DNA from 3 places in the Streptomyces sp. AHA2 genome. Region 3 is predicted to be linked to each of the others. Evidence: riboswitches for the same ligand, from Rfam matches in the RefSeq annotation. Region 3 holds a riboswitch; each other region holds the start of a gene.

Region 1 (5,536 bases), on a different contig from region 3:
ACCCCGAGCAGACGCTGGCCTGGGTCGAGAAGTACTTCGGCTCCATCCCCGGCCACGACGGCAAGCCCGCCCCGCGCGACGGCTCCCTGCCGGAGACCATCGGCGAGCAGCTGCGCGAGGTCGTCGAGGAGGAGGTCCCGGCGCGCGCCCTGATGGCCGCCTACCGGCTGCCCCACGACGGCACACGCGCGTGCGACGCGGCCGACCTGGCCCTCACCGTCCTCGGCGGCGGTGAGTCCTCCCGCCTGTACAACCGCCTGGTGCGGCGCGACCGTACGGCCGTCGCGGCCGGGTTCGGCCTGCTGCGGCTGGCAGGGGCGCCCTCCCTGGGCTGGCTGGACGTGAAGACCTCCGGTGACGTGGAGGTGCCGGTCATCGAGGCCGCCATCGACGAGGAGCTCGCCCGGTTCGCCGAGGAGGGCCCCACGGCCGAGGAGATGGAGCGCGCCCAGGCCCAGTTGGAGCGCGAGTGGCTGGACCGCCTCGGCACGGTCGCGGGCCGCGCCGACGAACTGTGCCGGTACGCCGTGCTGTTCGGCGACCCGCAGCTCGCCCTGACCGCCGTCCAGCGGGTGCTGGAGGTCACGGCGGAGGAGGTCCAGGAGGTCGCCAAGGCCCGCCTGCGCCCCGACAACCGCGCGGTGCTCGTCTACGAGCCCGTCGCCGACGAGACCGACGATGCCGCCGGCGCCGCAGCCGCGGCCGGCGACGACAACGAGGAGGCGGCCAAGTGACCGAGCTCGCCACGATGGACTTCCACCCCCGGCCGCAGGCGGGCGAGGCCAAGCCGTGGGCCTTCCCGGCTCCGGAGCGCGGCACGCTCGGCAACGGGTTGACGGTCCTGCGCTGCCACCGTCCCGGCCAGCAGGTCGTCGCCGTGGAGGTGCTGCTGGACGCGCCCCTGGACGCCGAGCCGGCCGGCCTCGACGGCGTCGCCACGATCATGGCGCGGGCCTTCTCCGAGGGCACCGACAAGCACTCCGCCGAGGAGTTCGCCGCCGAGCTGGAGCGCGCCGGCGCCACCCTCGACGCGCACGCCGACCACCCCGGGGTCCGCATCAGCCTGGAGGTCCCGGCCTCCCGGCTCGAGAAGGGCCTCGGCCTGCTGGCCGACGCACTGAGGGCACCCGCGTTCGCGGACAGCGAGATCGAACGGCTGGTCCGCAACCGCCTCGACGAGATCCCGCACGAGCTGGCCAACCCCTCGCGCCGGGCCGCCAAGGAGCTGTCCCGGCAGCTGTTCCCGGCGGACTCGCGCATGTCCCGGCCCCGCCAGGGCACCGAGGAGACCGTCGCCGCGATCGACTCCGCCGCCGTGCGCGGCTTCTACGAGAAGCACGTCCGCCCCGCCACGGCCACCGCCGTCGTCGTCGGCGACCTGACCGGCATCGACCTCGACGCCCTGCTCGGTGACACGCTGGGCGCCTGGACCGGCTCGCGGGCCGAGCCGCGTCCGGTGCCGCCGGTCACCGCCGACGACACGGGCCGGGTCGTCATCGTCGACCGCCCGGGCGCCGTCCAGACGCAGCTGCTCATCGGCCGCACCGGCCCGGACCGGCACGACCGCGTGTGGCCCGCCCAGGTGCTCGGCACGTACTGCCTCGGCGGCACCCTGACGTCCCGTCTGGACCGGGTGCTGCGCGAGGAGAAGGGCTACACCTACGGGGTGCGGGCGTTCGCCCAGGTGCTGCGGTCCGCCCCGGACGGCACCGGTGCCTCGATGCTCGCCATCAGCGGCTCGGTGGACACGCCCAACACCGGCCCGGCCCTGCAGGACCTGTGGACGGTGCTGCGCACCCTGGCCGCCGAGGGGCTGACCGACGCGGAGCGGGACGTCGCCGTGCAGAACCTGGTCGGCGTCGCGCCGCTGAAGTACGAGACGGCTGCGGCCGTCGCCTCCACACTGGCCGACCAGGTCGAGCAGCACCTGCCCGACGACTACCAGGCCGCGCTGTACCGCCGGCTCGCCGCGACCGGCACCGTGGAGGCCACCGCCGCGGTCGTCAGCGCCTTCCCGGTGGACCGGCTGGTGACCGTCCTCGTCGGGGACGCGGCGCAGATCAAGGCGCCCGTCGAGGCCCTCGGCATCGGCGAGGTCTCGGTCGTCACCGCCGAGTAGCGGCACCCGCGCGGGAGCCCTGGTCGTCTTCCAAGGCACCAGGGCTCCCTTATGCCCGAATTGATACGGAGGTTGCCTGTCTGGCCTGTGGGATGCACTACAAAAGCCGGGATCCGTTTGGGAATTGAAAGTGACGCCGCTTAGCGTCGTCCGGGCTGTTCGTCAGGCAGTGCGCCGCACCCGCGGCACCGAACAGTCATCGCCGAGTCCCCGTACGGCGCGAGCCAGGGGAGCCGGGGACCCAACCGCAGTCCCTGGGGTGAATCGGACGCCCGCGCGAGCCGCGAGGGGGTCCGTAGGAGACCTTCCTGCTCCGAACCCGTCAGCTAACCCGGTAGGCGAGAAGGAAGGAAAGGACCAGCCACTTCATGGCGTTCACCCGCGCCACCGGCAAGCACCGTCGTCCCAGCCGCATCCAGCGCGGCACGGCCCGTGCGGCGGGCGTCGCGGCCCTCGCCACGACCGGCGTCATCGGCACCGTGGCCGCCCCGGCCGCCTTCGCCGCCGAGCCCGCCCCCGAGCAGACCGGTCTCACCCCCGTGGTCACCCTGGGCGACACCGTCGCCGAGCAGATCGACGCCCAGGCCGTCGCCCAGAAGCAGGCGGCCGAGGAGGCCGCCGCGAAGAAGAAGGCCGAGGAGGCCGCCCGCGAGCGGGCCGCCGAGGCGGCCGAGAAGGCCAAGGAAGCGGCCGAGAAGGCCCGCGAGGCCGAGGAGCGCGCCGCCCGCGAGGCCGAGCGCAAGCGCCTGAACACCTTCGTCTCCCCGATCTCCGGCTCGTACGTGTCCACCGGCTACCAGGCCGGCAGCAGCCTGTGGTCCTCCGGCAGCCACACCGGTGTCGACTTCCATGCCGCGACCGGCACCTCCGTCCACTCCGTCGGCGCGGGCACGGTCGTCGAGGCCGGCTGGGGCGGCGCCTACGGCAACCAGGTCGTGATCAAGATGAACGACGGCACGTACACCCAGTACGGGCACCTGTCGTCCATCGGCGTCTCGGTGGGCCAGCAGGTCACCCCCGGCCAGCAGATCGGCCTGTCCGGCGCGACCGGCAACGTCACCGGACCGCATCTGCACTTCGAGGCCCGCACGAGCCCCGAGTACGGCTCCGACATGGACCCCGTCGCCTACCTCCGCTCGCACGGCGTCAACCTCTGACGGCACCCGGCGATCGTGAAAAGCCCCGGCTCCGGCCGGGGCTTTTCACGTCCCGGACGGCCGGTCGTCCAAAAAGTTCTCCCGGATTTCCGTCCGCCGCCGGAAAGCGGGGCACATTGCAATAGAGTCACGAGCAATGCAGCCGCGGAGCACGCGTCGGCGTATTCGGGGAATCAGACGGAGGTCGGTCATGCGCATTCCCGCGCACTCGGTGTGCACGGCCATCCGGGACGACATCGTCGCCGGCGTCCACGCACGGGGGACCCGGCTCACCGAGGAACTGCTGGCGCGCCGCTACGGCGTCTCCCGCGTCCCCGTGCGGGAGGCCCTGCGCACCCTGGAGTCCGAAGGCTTCGTGGTGACGCGGCGGCACGCGGGCGCGTGGGTCGCCGAACCCGGTGAGCAGGAGGCCGCCGACCTGCTGCAGATGCGCGTGCTGCTGGAGCCGCTCGGCGCCGCCCGGGCCGCCCAGCGCCGCACCGAGGCCCACCTCAAAGTTCTGCGTGGCCTGGTCCGGCTGGGCCAGGAGCGGGCGCGCCGGGGCGGCGGCGAGGACCTGCGCTCGCTGGACGGCTGGTTCCACGAGACGCTGGCCCAGGCGTGCGGCAGCCCCGCCCTGACCTCGGTGCTCACCCAGCTCCGGCACAAAATCGCCTGGATGTACACGGTCGAGGCGCCGGCCGGCCCCGTCGAGTGCTGGAACGAGCACGGCGCGATCGTGGACGCCGTGGCGCGCGGCGACGGCGAGCGCGCGCGGGCGGCCACGGCCGCGCACGTCGAGCGTGCGACCGGCGCGCACCGGCTGCGGACCGGCTCCACCGGGGAACGCGCCGCCGAGGTGAGGAAGTCGCAACATTCCGTCAACACGGCGAGTCGGCGCAATTAACACGGGGGCCGTATACAAAGAGCAGGGAATTGCCGGAGGTCCGGAAGTATTCTTGTCCGCTGTCGCGTCCCCGTAAATGCCGCGTTCCTCTGCGCGTATATCCGTCAGGCGCCCCGGTTGCGTGTTCCGGCAATGCGAAGGGCCCGCCCGGTCGAATCCGGACGGGCCCCTTGTGCGCGCCCGAAAGGCGCTCTCACCTCAGACGGTTCTCACCTCAGACGGTCTCGGGCAGTTCCTCGAGGCCCTCGGAGACCAGCTTGGCCAGCCGGTCCAGGGCGGCGTCCGCCCCCTCGGCGTCGGAGGCGAGGACGATCTCCTCGCCGCCCTGGGCGCCCAGGCCCAGGACGGCCAGCATGGAGGCCGCGTTGACGGGGTTGCCGTCGGCCTTGGCGATCGTCACCGGGACGCCTGTGGCCGTGGCGGCTCGGACGAAGATGGAGGCGGGGCGGGCGTGGAGGCCCTCGGCCCAGCCGACGTTGACGCGGCGCTCAGCCATGTGTTGCTGCCCTTCGGTGTTCAGGGTTGTCTAGACCAGTTTCCCACACGTGAAGCCCACCGGGTGCGGTTCTGTCCCGCCACCGCCCCGGGGCGGAGGTCGGATCGCGGCCTCGATCCGACCGGTGCCCCCCACAGACTGCCCCGCGCCGCTGTCGGACGCGAGCCGTACTCTGGGGCCCATGCAGACCTCGTCGGACCGGCACGAGTACCCCGCCCACTGGGAGGCCGACGTGGTGCTGCGCGACGGTGGCACCGCGCGCATCCGGCCCATCACCGTCGATGACGCCGATCGCCTCGTCAGCTTCTACGAGCAGGTCTCCGACGAGTCGAAGTACTACCGCTTCTTCGCGCCGTACCCTCGCCTGTCCGCCAAGGACGTCCACCGCTTCACGCACCACGACTTCGTGGACCGGGTGGGACTCGCGGCCACGGTCGGCGGCGAGTTCATCGCCACCGTACGCTACGACCGGATCGGCGCCGACGGAACGCCCGCTTCCGCACCCGCCGACGAGGCCGAGGTGGCCTTCCTCGTCCAGGACGCCCACCAGGGCCGCGGGGTCGCCTCCGCCCTGCTGGAGCACATCGCAGCCGTCGCCCGGGAGCGCGGCATCCGCCGCTTCGCCGCCGAGGTGCTGCCCGCCAATACCAAGATGATCAAGGTGTTCACGGACGCCGGGTACACCCAGAAGCGCAGTTTCGAGGACGGCGTGGTCCGCCTGGAGTTCGGCCTCGAACCCACCGACCGCTCCCTGGCCGTGCAGTACGCGCGCGAGCACCGCGCCGAGGCCCGTTCCGTGCAGCGGCTGCTCGCACCCGGCTCGGTCGCCGTCATCGGCGCGGGGCGCACCCCGGGCGGCGTGGGCCGCAGCGTCCTGG
Region 2 (5,536 bases), on a different contig from region 3:
CACCGGCGACTTCTACGGCTACCAGCACGAGGACGGCGTGGAGCCGGACCTGGTGTGCGTGGCCAAGGCCCTGTCCGGCGGCTACGTGCCCGTCGGCGCCACCCTCGGCAAGGACTGGATCTTCAAGAAGGTCTACTCGTCCATGGACCGGGTGCTGGTCCACTCGGCGAGCTTCGGCTCCAACGCCCAGGCCATGGCGGCCGGCCTGGCCGTGCTGTCGGTGATGGAGAACGAGCAGATCGTCGCAGGCGTCCGAGCCACCGGTGAGCTGCTGCGCACCCGGCTCGCGGCGCTGACGGACCGGTACGAGATGCTCGCCGAGGTGCGCGGCCGGGGGCTGATGATCGGCATCGAGTTCGGCCGTCCCACGTCGCTGAAGCTGCGCAGCCGCTGGACCATGCTGCAGGCGGCGCGCAAGGGGCTGTTCGCGCAGATGGTCGTGGTGCCGCTGCTGCACAGGCACCGCATCCTCACCCAGGTCTCCGGCGACCACCTGGAGGTGATCAAGCTGATCCCGCCGCTGATCATCGGGGAGCGGGAGGTGGACCGGTTCGTCGAGGCGTTCACGGCCGTGATGGACGACGCCCACAACGGCGGGCTGGTGTGGGACTTCGGCAGGACGCTCGTCAAGCAGGCGGTCGCCAACCGCTGAACCGACGCCTTTGCCTGGGAGGCAAGAAATTTGCCGCAGAGGCAAAGGTCCGGCTGAATGGAGGCATGAGCTCCTCCGAGAGCGAGCGGCCCCCCGGGGCCGGCTCGCCGGCCGACCAGGCACCCGGCGCCCTGCCGGCCGTGGTCGCGCCCCAGCTGCGGGCACTGCGGCGGCAGGCTTCCCTGACGCTGGAGGCCGCGGCCCGCGCGGCCGGGCTGTCGCCCGCGCACCTGTCCCGACTGGAGACCGGCCAGCGCCAGCCCTCGCTGCCGATGCTGCTGGCACTCGCCCGTATCTACGGTACGACGGTCTCCGAACTGCTCGGCGAGACGGTCGCCGAACGGGACTCCGTCATCCGCTCCGCCGACATGGAGCCCACCGCGGCGGGCGGCTGGACCTACTGGCAGGCCGGCGCCCCCGGCCGCGGCATGCAGGCGCTGCGCGTCCACGTCCCCCACGGCTCCCAGGGCGACATCGTGCGCGTCCACCCCGGGGAGGAGTGGCTGCACGTCCTGCGGGGCCGGCTGCGGCTGCGTCTGGCGGACACCGTGCACCGCCTGGGGCCCGGCGACAGCGCCCACTTCGACTCGCTGACCCCGCACCGCATCGCCGCCGAGGACCACGACGGCGTCGACCTGCTCTTCGTCCACACCCTGCTGCAGAGCCCCACGGCCGCCCTGTGCCTGGGCCCCACCCCTGGAGACACGACATGAGCAACCTCGAGGAGAAGTTCCCCCGGGCCCTGTGGGTGCGCCTGCTGGTCTACCTCGTCCTCGGGCACGTCTTCGCCGCGTTCGTCTACCTGCTGTTCGAGGTCGGCGCGAAGTAGACCCCGGCCGGCGCCTCAGTCCAGGAGCCGCTCGCGCAGTCGCTCCCGGGTCTGCGGGGCGAGCCCGAGCCCCTGTTCCAGATAGGCGTCGACACCGCCCCAGGTCTCCTCGATCGTGTCGAAGGCGGCCGTCAGGTACTCGGCGCGCGCGTCGAAGAGAGGGCTGAGCAGCTCCATGACCTCGGGGGAGTAGGCGGAGGCGTGGGAGCTGCTGCGGTGGACCTTGTAGCGGCGGTGCTTGGCGTTCGACTTCAGGTAGTCCTCGACGATCGCCTCCCGCTCGACCCCCACCGCCAGCAGCGTCACCGCCACCGACAGGCCCGCGCGGTCCTTGCCCGCCGCACAGTGCATCAGCGCGGGGACGCTGTCCTGCGCCAGCGCGTGCAGCACCCGCGAGTGCTCGGCGGTGCGGTCCTTGATGATCGAGCGGTACGAGGCGATCATCCGGGCCGCGCCCTTGCCGTCGGCCAGGATCGCGCGCAGCTGGTCCAGGTCGCCGTCGCGGACCATCGTCCAGAACTCGGCGCCGTCGGCCGGGTCGCTCAGCGGCAGGTTCACATTGCGCACGCCCGGCAGCGTGACGTCCGGCCCCTCCAGCTTCTGGTCGGCCGCGTTGCGGAAGTCGAAGATCGTGTGCAGGCCCAGGGCGGTGAGGAAGGCGGCGTCCTCCCCGGTCGCGTGGGCGAGGTGGCCGCTGCGGAACAGCACGCCTTGGCGCACCCGCCGCCCGTCCACGGTGGGCAGTCCGCCGACATCGCGGAAGTTGCGCACTCCGGCCAGCTCGGGCTCGGTCGACGGGACCTGCTGTGTCACGAGGGCTCCTCCCCATCGGTGCCGCCGCCGCGGCTCGCCGGCGGGCACCACTCGACGATACGACATGCCTGCCTGGGGCAATGAAGTCGTCCGCAGGCGCTGCCGGCACGCCCCACGGAATTCGACGAGCCGCCCCCCGGTCGCACCTGATCGGGCTCGCTCACATCCGTGGATCCATGCTGCCGGACCGTGCCGAAGCCGGACGTACGCGGCTGCTGCCTGGCCGCTCGCCGCGTGGGCCGCGGCTCCGGACGTCGAGCTGGTCCGGTCGACGACGCCGGGGCGGCTGTCCGAAAAGGGTCGGCCGGGCGGCGGTCCGGACACGGCCCACGTCCTCCTTGAGTGGAACTGGCCCTTCTGTCCGAATGAGGAGCTTAGGTTGCTTCGTCATAACGTGCCCCGGTCATGCGGGAAATGGGGAGGAGTCGCGTGACCATCGTCATATCCGTGACGATGCGTTGTCGCCATGTGCACGTAATTCGGGTGAATATCAGGGGCATTGAGGAAAGGGAAAGATCGAAATAGCACGCTCGGTGACCGTGAAAACCTCGGCGCCTCAGAAAAAACACCGTCACGCGCAACCACACGCTTGTCCCTTCGCGTCCCGGTCGCTTACGTTCCACACCGATCCGGACGGACGCCTAATCCTGCCGCCGCCCGGAGCCCGCACACACTGACCCGACGCACGGCAGGAGCGGGGGACCCACAGGTACGACGCCTGTTCCGGTTCCCGGAACGGGCTTGGGGTTGAGTCGCGCCTCCGGCGCGGCCGGGCATCTCCAGCCCGCACCCGACAGCTCACCTCGCAGGCGACGGAGAGGAATTCACCATGCCCGCGAAGGGTAAGCACCGCCGTCCCAAGACCCAGCGTTTCACCCGTTCCATCGCCGCCGCCGGAACCGGCGGCGCCGCGCTGGCACTGCCGCTGATGGGGGCCGCCGGCGCCCACGCCGCCACCCCGCAGGCGGTTCCGGAGAAGGCGGTCCAGTCCGCCCCGGCCGCGGAGAAGAAGACCGCCGACAAGGCCGCCGGCACCCGCACCTACACCGTGAAGGCCGGTGACTACCTCGCGAAGATCGCCGACGACCAGCACGTCAGCGGTGGCTGGAAGAAGCTCTACGCGGACAACCGCGACGCCGTCGGTGACGACCCGTCGCTGATCCACCCGGGCCTGAAGCTCTCGATCGGCGAGAAGGCCGCCGCGGACCGGGCCCCGTCGCAGCCCGCGCCCAAGGCCTCCGCCGAGAAGCCCGCGAAGAAGTCCTCCGCCGAGTCCTCCGCGGACACCTCCGCCAAGGCCGGCACCGCCGCGAAGCCGGCCGCCGCCGAGCCCGCCGCACAGAGCAACGCCAGTGGCTTCACGTCGCCCGTGGCCGGCGCCACCGTCGGCACGCCGTACCGCATGTCCGGCAGCATGTGGTCCAGCGGCTACCACACCGGTGTCGACTTCGTCGCCCCGACCGGCACCTCCCTGAAGGCCGTCGGCGCGGGCACGGTCGTCTCCGCCGGCTGGGGCGGCGCGTACGGCAACCAGGTCGTCGTCAAGCTCGACGACGGCAACTACGCCCAGTACGCCCACCTGTCGCAGCTGTCCGTCTCGGCCGGCCAGACCGTGACCGCCGGGCAGCAGATAGGCCTGTCGGGCGCGACCGGCAACGTCACCGGGCCGCACCTGCACTTCGAGATCCGCACCACGCCGGACTACGGCTCGGACGTGGACCCGGTCGCCTACCTGCGCTCGCACGGCGTCTCCATCGGCTGACCGACCGCACCGGCACCTGCCTGACACGCCACCGAAGGCCGGACCCCGTTCCCCGGGTCCGGCCTTCGGTGCGTGGCGGGTCCATGCCGGAACGCCTGCGGTGACATGCCTGTTCCGGAGTTGGCGAATCCTTTAGGAGTGGCCTTTCTCACCGCCCGTCAAGCCCTGCCTACGGTCGCGTAGGTCACATTCGAGGGTGAATCATGAACGGCTGTGGCAGACGATTCGAAGAGTGACAGCAAAGCAGTGATCGGGTCGTACGTGGCGCTGGGGGACAGCTTCACCGAGGGCGTCGGCGACCCCGGCCCCGACGGGGCGTTCGTCGGCTGGGCAGACCGGTTCGCCGTCCTGCTCGCCGACCTGCGGCCCGAGGGCGACTTCCGGTACACCAATCTCGCCGTGCGCGGAAAGCTCCTCGACCAGATCGTTGCGGACCAGGTTCCGCGAGCCGTCGAACTGGCCCCCGACCTCGTCTCCTTCTGCGCCGGGGGCAACGACATCATCCGGCCCGGCACCGACCCGGACGAGGTGGCCGAGCGCTTCGAGCGGGCATTGCGACGCCTCACCGCCGCGGCCGGCACGGTGATGGTGACGACCGGGTTCGACACCCGGGGCGTGCCCGTGCTCAAGCACCTGCGCGGCAAGATCGCCACCTACAACGGACACGTCCGCGCCATCGCCGACCGCTACGGCTGCCCGGTGCTCGACCTGTGGTCCCTGCGCAGCGTGCAGGACCGCCGGGCGTGGGACGCCGACCGGCTGCACCTTTCCCCCGAGGGGCACACGCGGGTGGCGCTGCGCGCCGGCCAGGTGATGGGCCTGGCGGTGCCGGCCGACCCCGAGCAGGCCTGGCCGCCGCTGCCGCCGCGCGGGGCGTTCGACGTACGGCGGGACAACGTGCAGTGGGCGCGCGAGTTCCTGGTGCCGTGGATCGGGCGCCGGTTGCGCGGGCAGTCCTCGGGCGACCACGTGACGGCCAAGGGAGCGCTCTCCCCGGACGACATCCGGATGCGGATCGCTCCCGTGGCGTGAGACCCGGGCCGGCGGACCGGCCGCTACCGCACGGTCGACGCGGCCGGTTCCAGGCCCAGTTCGCGGGCCAGGGCCTCGTCCGCCCACTGCCGGGCGCGGGCCCGGGAGACCGTCCCGGGGTAGGACGTCAGCTGGACGGCGAGACCGTCGAGGAGGGCGGTGAGGCGGAAGGCTGCCGCCCGGGGGTCCGGGCAGGGGAACTCGCCCGCCGCCACGCCCTCCGCCATGACCTCGGTCAGGGCGGCCTTCCACTGCCGGTCGAGGTCCTCGGTGACCTCCCGCAGCGCCGGCTCGCGCAGGGCGGCCGCCCAGCCCTCGATCCACAGGCGCCAGCCCTTGGCCTGGCCCGTCGGCGCGTACCACCGCACGGCCGACCGCAGCCGGCGCAGCGCCGGCGCCCGCCGGCCGAGCAGCCGGCGCAGGTGCGCGAGATCGGCCTCGGCGGCAT
Region 3 (5,536 bases):
CAGGTCTCCCGGTGGTGGTGCCAGACCAGGGCGTACGGCGTGTAGTGCAGCCGGTGGCCCTGCGCCAGCACGCGGACGAAGCCGTACAGGTCGTCACCGCCCCGGGCGGCCGTCCCCGCACCGGTGGCCGGGTCGAAACCGCCCACCTCGCGCAGCACCCGCGTGCGGAACGCCATGTTGGCGCCGGAGCCGAACCGCCCCGCCGTGAACGGGAACAGCGGCTCGTCACCCGGGGGCCTCGCCGGGTCGTACGTCCTCGGGGTGAAGCCCTTGGCGAAGCCGCCGTGGCTCTCCAGCAGGACCTGGGCCGGGGTGGTGAGCCGCGCGGGCAGGATCAGCCCGGTGGTGCAGCCGAGCCGGGCGTCCGCGGTGAAGGGCGTGGTCAGCTCGGTCAGCCAGCGCGGGTCGGCGACCACGTCGTCGTCGGTGAAGGCCACCACCTCGCCGGTCACGGCGTCCAGCCCCGCGTTGTGCGCGGCTGCGAGCCCCGGAACGGGCTCGCAGACGTACCGCACGCGCTCGGCGTACCTCCGCTCGACCAGCTCGCGCGTCTCGTCGGTCACGGGCGCGTTGTCCACGACGACGATCTCGAAGCGCGGGTGGTCCTGCGCCAGCAGGGAGTCCAGCGCACGGGCCAGCTGCCCGGCCCGTTCCCGCGTGGCCACCACGACACTCGTGACCGGCGGCTCCCCGGACCGCCCGCTTCGCGTCCCGGGGCCCGGTGCGCACTCCGCCGCCGCCCGGGCCGCCAGCACGGCCTTCGGATCCGCGCCCTGCGGGACGTGCCCGAGCAGCGTGCCCACGGGCCGGCCGCGTCTGCGCACCAGCACGAAGACCTCCCCGGACGTGACCGGGGGACCGCCCGGACCCGGTACGAGCACCGCCTCCCCGCCGTCGAGGTCCAGTTCGGCGACCTGTACCGCCCCGATGGCCAGGAACCGCCGTATCTCCTCCCGCGCACGCGCCGTACGGGTCATGCGCCCTCCCCCCACTCGTGTCAGGTACGGCGCAGCCGGGCCGCGCCCTTCAGGGTCCGCGCCGCGAGTGCCGCGAGCCGCGGCCGGGCGCGGACGAAGCTGTGCGCGCGGCGTACCGGCTCGCGGCGCAGCCAGTGCAGTGCCGCGCCCGCCCCCGGCCGCAGCACCGCGCCCTCGTACACGGGCAGTTCGCCCGTCTTCAGTGCGTCCTTGTACTCGGCGGCCCCCCGACCGAGGTCGAGCGTGGCGATGCCCTGGGCCGCCGCCGCCTCGGCCATGCGCAGATGCAGCACCAGACCGGGCGAGAACTTCGCGAACTCCGGGTCGTAGGCCGGGAACCAGCAGGCCAGAACCGAGGCGGAGCGCAGTCCGAAGTGCGCGGCGACGGGCCGCCCATCCGCGTACAGCACGGACAGCGTGCCGCTGCACTGCGCGGCCCGGGTCCGGGCCAGCTGCCCGACGAGCCGGGTGATCCACTCCTGCGCGAACCGGTCCCGGCGGCCCGTCCTGCGGTACTGCGCCGACTTCCACCCCATGAGCGTGCGCAGCGCGGCCGGGTCGCGTTCGTCGAACACGAACCGCAGCCCGCCCGCCTGCCGGCCCAGCCGGCGCTCCTTGGCCAGGGTCGTCTTGAGGAACTTCGGCGACCGGCCGCGCAGCACCGACTCGTAGGTCTCGTAGCCCTTCTCCACGTCGACGACGAACGTGGCGTGCTGCTCGGCCGCGTGCCGGACGAACAGCCGCTGCCCCGCCTCCAGGTTGTCGAAGGCGAAGCTCGACAGTGAGCAGGCCCGCAGCAGTTCGCCCGCTTCCAGCGCGAGCCCCGGCCGCAGGATCGCGCCCTGGGCGTCGCAGACGCCGAGTCCGATGGCCCGGCCCTGCCCCAACGGGCCCCGCTCGTACGGCAGGAAGCCGACCGGCTCCGCCCCTTCGTGGACCACGGCGACGCGGGCCTGCGGCCTCACCCGGCCGACGGCCTCGGTGAACTCCGGTTCCATGAAGGGGTTACGCGGTGCCTGCGAGGCGGCGCGCAGTGCACGCCAGCGCTCCCTCTCCTTCTCGCCGAGCTCCCCGGGCCCGGCCACACGTATGCGTCCACTGCTCAACCCGACCCCCCGATCAAGTCCCCCTGGACACATGGAAGGTACCGCCCGGGACGGTTCTTCGGGTAGGTAGCGGAGCATGTTGCTGCCAACCGGTGCAGAGGCCTTCAACCGGGCAATCGGTGTCCGTAGCGCGATGAAACGATGGGGCGCGTTGTCCGTATTCTCTGATCATGGCCGCACCCCTCGCATATTCACTCATCGCCACCGACCTGGACGGGACGCTGCTGCGCGGCGACGACACCCTGTCCGACCGGTCTCTCGCCGTGCTCGCGCGGGTGGCGGACGCCGGTGCCCAGCACCTCGTGGTGACGGGCCGCCCGGCGCCGAGAGTGCGGCCCCTCCTGGACGACCTGCGCTGCACGGGGCTCGCGGTGTGCGGACAGGGCGCGCAGGTGTACGACGCCGGCGCGGACCGGCTGCTGTGGTCCATCACGCTGGACCGGGAACTCGCGGAGACCGCCCTCGGCAAGATCGAGGCCGAGGTGGGCCAGGTGTACGCGGCGGTCGACCAGGACGGCGTGGACGGCCTGACGCTGATCGAGCCGGGCTACCTCATGCCGCACCCGACCCTGCCCGCGGTCCGGGTGGAGCGGCGCGACGAGCTGTGGGGCGAGCCGATCAGCAAGGTGCTGCTGCGCCACCCCTACCTGTCGGACGACGAACTGGCGGTGACGGCCCGGTCGGTGGTCGGCTCACTGGCGACGGTGACGATGTCCGGGCCGGGCACGGTGGAACTGCAGCCGTGCGGGGTGACCAAGGCGACCGGCCTGGCGCTGGCGGCCGAGCACCTGGGGCTGCGGCCCGAGGACACCCTGGCTTTCGGTGACATGCCCAACGACGTCCCGATGTTCGACTGGGCCGCCCGCGGGGTGGCGATGGCCAACGCCCACCCCGAGCTGAAGGCGGTGGCCGACGAGGTCACGCTGTCGAACGAGGACGACGGCATCGCCGTCGTCCTCGAGCGACTGCTGGGCGGGTCGGCTCAGTACGGGCCGTTGACGTTGTCGATCGAGCCGTAGCGGTCGGCCGCGTAGTTGCAGGCCGCCGTGATGTTGGCGACCGGGTCGTACGGGTCGAAGGGGGTCCCCTCCACGTGGTACGCGGCGAAGGTCGGGTCGATGACCTGGAGCAGGCCCTTGGACGGGGTGCCCTTGGCCGCGTTCGAGTCCCAGTCGTTGATCGCCAGGGGGTTGCCGGACGACTCGCGCATGATGTTGCGGTGGATGCCGTCGTAGGTACCCGGGATCCCCTTCTGCGCCATGATGTCCAGCGCCTCGCGGATCCAGCCGTCCAGGTTGTCCGCGTAGGTCTTCGCGGAGGCCTGGGTGGCCTGGGCGACACCGCCGGCGGGCTTCGCGGCGGGCTCCGCGGCCGGCTCGGCCGGCGCCGACGACCGGGTCGCCTCCTTCTCGGGGGCGGTGGCCTCGGCGCCCTTCACCTTCAGCTTCAGACCCGGGTGGATCAGCTTCGGGTCGTCACCGACGACGGAGCGGTTGTCCTTGTACAGCTGCTTCCAGCCGCCCGAGACGTCGTGCTTGACGGCGATGCGGTAGAGCGTGTCGCCCTTGGTGACGGTGTACGTCAGCGACTTCGCGGGCTGGGCGGCCTGCGGCAGGACCTGCGCGGCGGACGCGCTCTGCGGCTCGGCGGCGCTCGCGTGGGCCGCGCCGAGGAGCGGCAGGGTCAGGGCCGCCCCGCCGGTGCCGGCTGCGACGACACCACGGGTGATCGGGTTCATTCGGGCGCGACGGTGCTTGCCTCGTCCGGGCATGGCGATGTTCCTCTCCGGCGCCTGCGAGGTGAGCTGTCGGGTTCGGGCCGGGAGGTGCCCGGCCGCGTACGGCACCGTGTGCCGTGCGCGGCTTCACCCCGAGCCGTTCCGCTGTGCGGACCGGCGACTTACCTGGGTCCCCCGCTCCTGCCCTGCGTGAGTGAGTCGGTTGATGGGTGTCCGGGCGGTGGCAGGATTCGGCGTCCGCCGGACAGGGCGGGAACGTATGCGAGAGCACATGTCGGGAACAAGCACGGGAGTCACATATGACGCTTGTTGACCTTGGTCGGCCGGTATGGGGCAGCTTGATCCTTTGCGTTAGCCAAGCCCCAACTCGCGCGCGGAGAAAGGCCGTACGAGCTGCCCGCCGGAAGCGGCCGTGAAAGGGTGGGCGTGACTCAACTCACTGATCACGACTTCCGGAGCAAATTCCGCAAACGGGAATTCGCTTACCTCTAAGGGCAAATCAGGCATAGGACGCTTCCTGCGGGTAAGGCGATAAATGTCTGCTCTTATGACCTGATCGAAAACATTGCGGTCGTGATCGGATACCACCCGGCCTGTAACCATGGGCGCTGGCGGTGATCGAAACGTGACCGGATACGCTGACTCGAGTGAGGGCAGCGACCTATCGACAATCCGCGTAAGCACCGGCAGACACCAGCAGACAGGAGACCCCTCGTGACCGACGTCGGGCCGTTCGGGCTGAGCGTGCGGGACCAGGCTCTGGAAGCCGATGTCCAGGCCGGACTGACGGCTGTCGAGGAAGGCTTGCTCGAGGCCACCAAGAGCGAGGTGCCCTTCATCACGGAGGCCGCCCAGCACCTGGTGCGCGCCGGTGGCAAGCGGTTCAGGCCGCTGCTCGTGATGCTCGCCGCCCAGTTCGGCGACCGGCACGCGCCGGGGATCGTGCCCTCGGCCGTCGTCGTGGAGCTGACCCACCTCGCCACGCTGTACCACGACGACGTGATGGACGAGGCCGCCGTGCGCCGCGGCGTCGCGAGCGCGAACACCCGCTGGGGCAACTCCGTCGCGGTCCTCACCGGCGACTTCCTCTTCGCCCGCGCCTCGCACATCCTGGCCGACCTCGGCCCGGAGGCCGTGCGGGTGCAGGCCGAGGCGTTCGAACGGCTGGTGACCGGGCAGATCCTGGAGACCGCCGGTCCGCAGGACGGCCGCGACCCCGTGGAGCACTACCTGGACGTGCTGGGCGGCAAGACCGGCTCGCTGGTGGCCGTCTCGTGCCGGTTCGGCGCGATGATGTCCGGCGCCGACGAGACGGTCGTGCACGTGCTGACCCAGTACGGCGAGCGGCTCGGCGTCGCCTTCCAACTCGCGGACGACGTCCTGGACATCGCCTCCGACTCGCACGAGTCCGGCAAGACCCCCGGCACCGACCTGCGCGAGGGCATCCCCACCCTGCCGGTGCTCCGGCTGCGCGAGCGGGCCGCCCGGCTCGGCCTCGCCGAGGACGTCGCCCTGTGCGAGCTGCTCGACTCCGACCTCACCGACGACGCCCGGCACGCCGAGGCCCTGCGGCGCCTGCGCGCCCACCCGGCGCTGGAGCAGGCCCGCCAGGACACCCTCCGCTACGCCCAGGACGCCCGCTCGGCGCTGGCACCGCTGCCCGACTGCGCCGCCAAGGCGGCGCTGCTGGAGCTGTGCGACGCCGTGGTGCACCG

The links. A riboswitch is a leader RNA that binds a small molecule or an ion and turns the genes downstream of it on or off. The one in region 3 is predicted to bind cyclic di-AMP.
Region 1: linked by a shared signal. The riboswitch ahead of Q5694_RS25330 (M23 family metallopeptidase) and the one ahead of Q5694_RS27905 (transglycosylase SLT domain-containing protein) in region 3 are both predicted to bind cyclic di-AMP.
Region 2: linked by a shared signal. The riboswitch ahead of Q5694_RS22765 (M23 family metallopeptidase) and the one ahead of Q5694_RS27905 (transglycosylase SLT domain-containing protein) in region 3 are both predicted to bind cyclic di-AMP.

Annotation. Positions count from the first base shown of each region.
Region 1 is NZ_JAUQWJ010000014.1:64,574-70,109, reverse strand. It holds gene Q5694_RS25340 (M16 family metallopeptidase) at 1-734, shown strand, start outside; gene Q5694_RS25335 (M16 family metallopeptidase) at 731-2,119, shown strand; cyclic di-AMP (ydaO/yuaA leader) riboswitch at 2,310-2,474, shown strand; gene Q5694_RS25330 (M23 family metallopeptidase) at 2,488-3,276, shown strand; gene Q5694_RS25325 (GntR family transcriptional regulator) at 3,467-4,162, shown strand; gene Q5694_RS25320 (HPr family phosphocarrier protein) at 4,377-4,658, opposite strand; gene Q5694_RS25315 (bifunctional acetate--CoA ligase family protein/GNAT family N-acetyltransferase) at 4,840-5,536, shown strand, end outside.
Region 2 is NZ_JAUQWJ010000011.1:131,242-136,777, forward strand. It holds gene Q5694_RS22745 (aspartate aminotransferase family protein) at 1-652, shown strand, start outside; gene Q5694_RS22750 (helix-turn-helix domain-containing protein) at 718-1,365, shown strand; gene Q5694_RS22755 (DUF6126 family protein) at 1,362-1,481, shown strand; gene Q5694_RS22760 (tyrosine-protein phosphatase) at 1,497-2,294, opposite strand; cyclic di-AMP (ydaO/yuaA leader) riboswitch at 2,963-3,119, shown strand; gene Q5694_RS22765 (M23 family metallopeptidase) at 3,124-4,056, shown strand; gene Q5694_RS22770 (SGNH/GDSL hydrolase family protein) at 4,303-5,088, shown strand; gene Q5694_RS22775 (TetR/AcrR family transcriptional regulator) at 5,112-5,536, opposite strand, start outside.
Region 3 is NZ_JAUQWJ010000018.1:115,062-120,597, forward strand. It holds gene Q5694_RS27890 (glycosyltransferase) at 1-977, opposite strand, end outside; gene Q5694_RS27895 (GNAT family N-acetyltransferase) at 998-2,116, opposite strand; gene Q5694_RS27900 (HAD family hydrolase) at 2,254-3,102, shown strand; gene Q5694_RS27905 (transglycosylase SLT domain-containing protein) at 3,066-3,854, opposite strand; cyclic di-AMP (ydaO/yuaA leader) riboswitch at 3,858-4,027, opposite strand; gene Q5694_RS27910 (polyprenyl synthetase family protein) at 4,536-5,536, shown strand, end outside.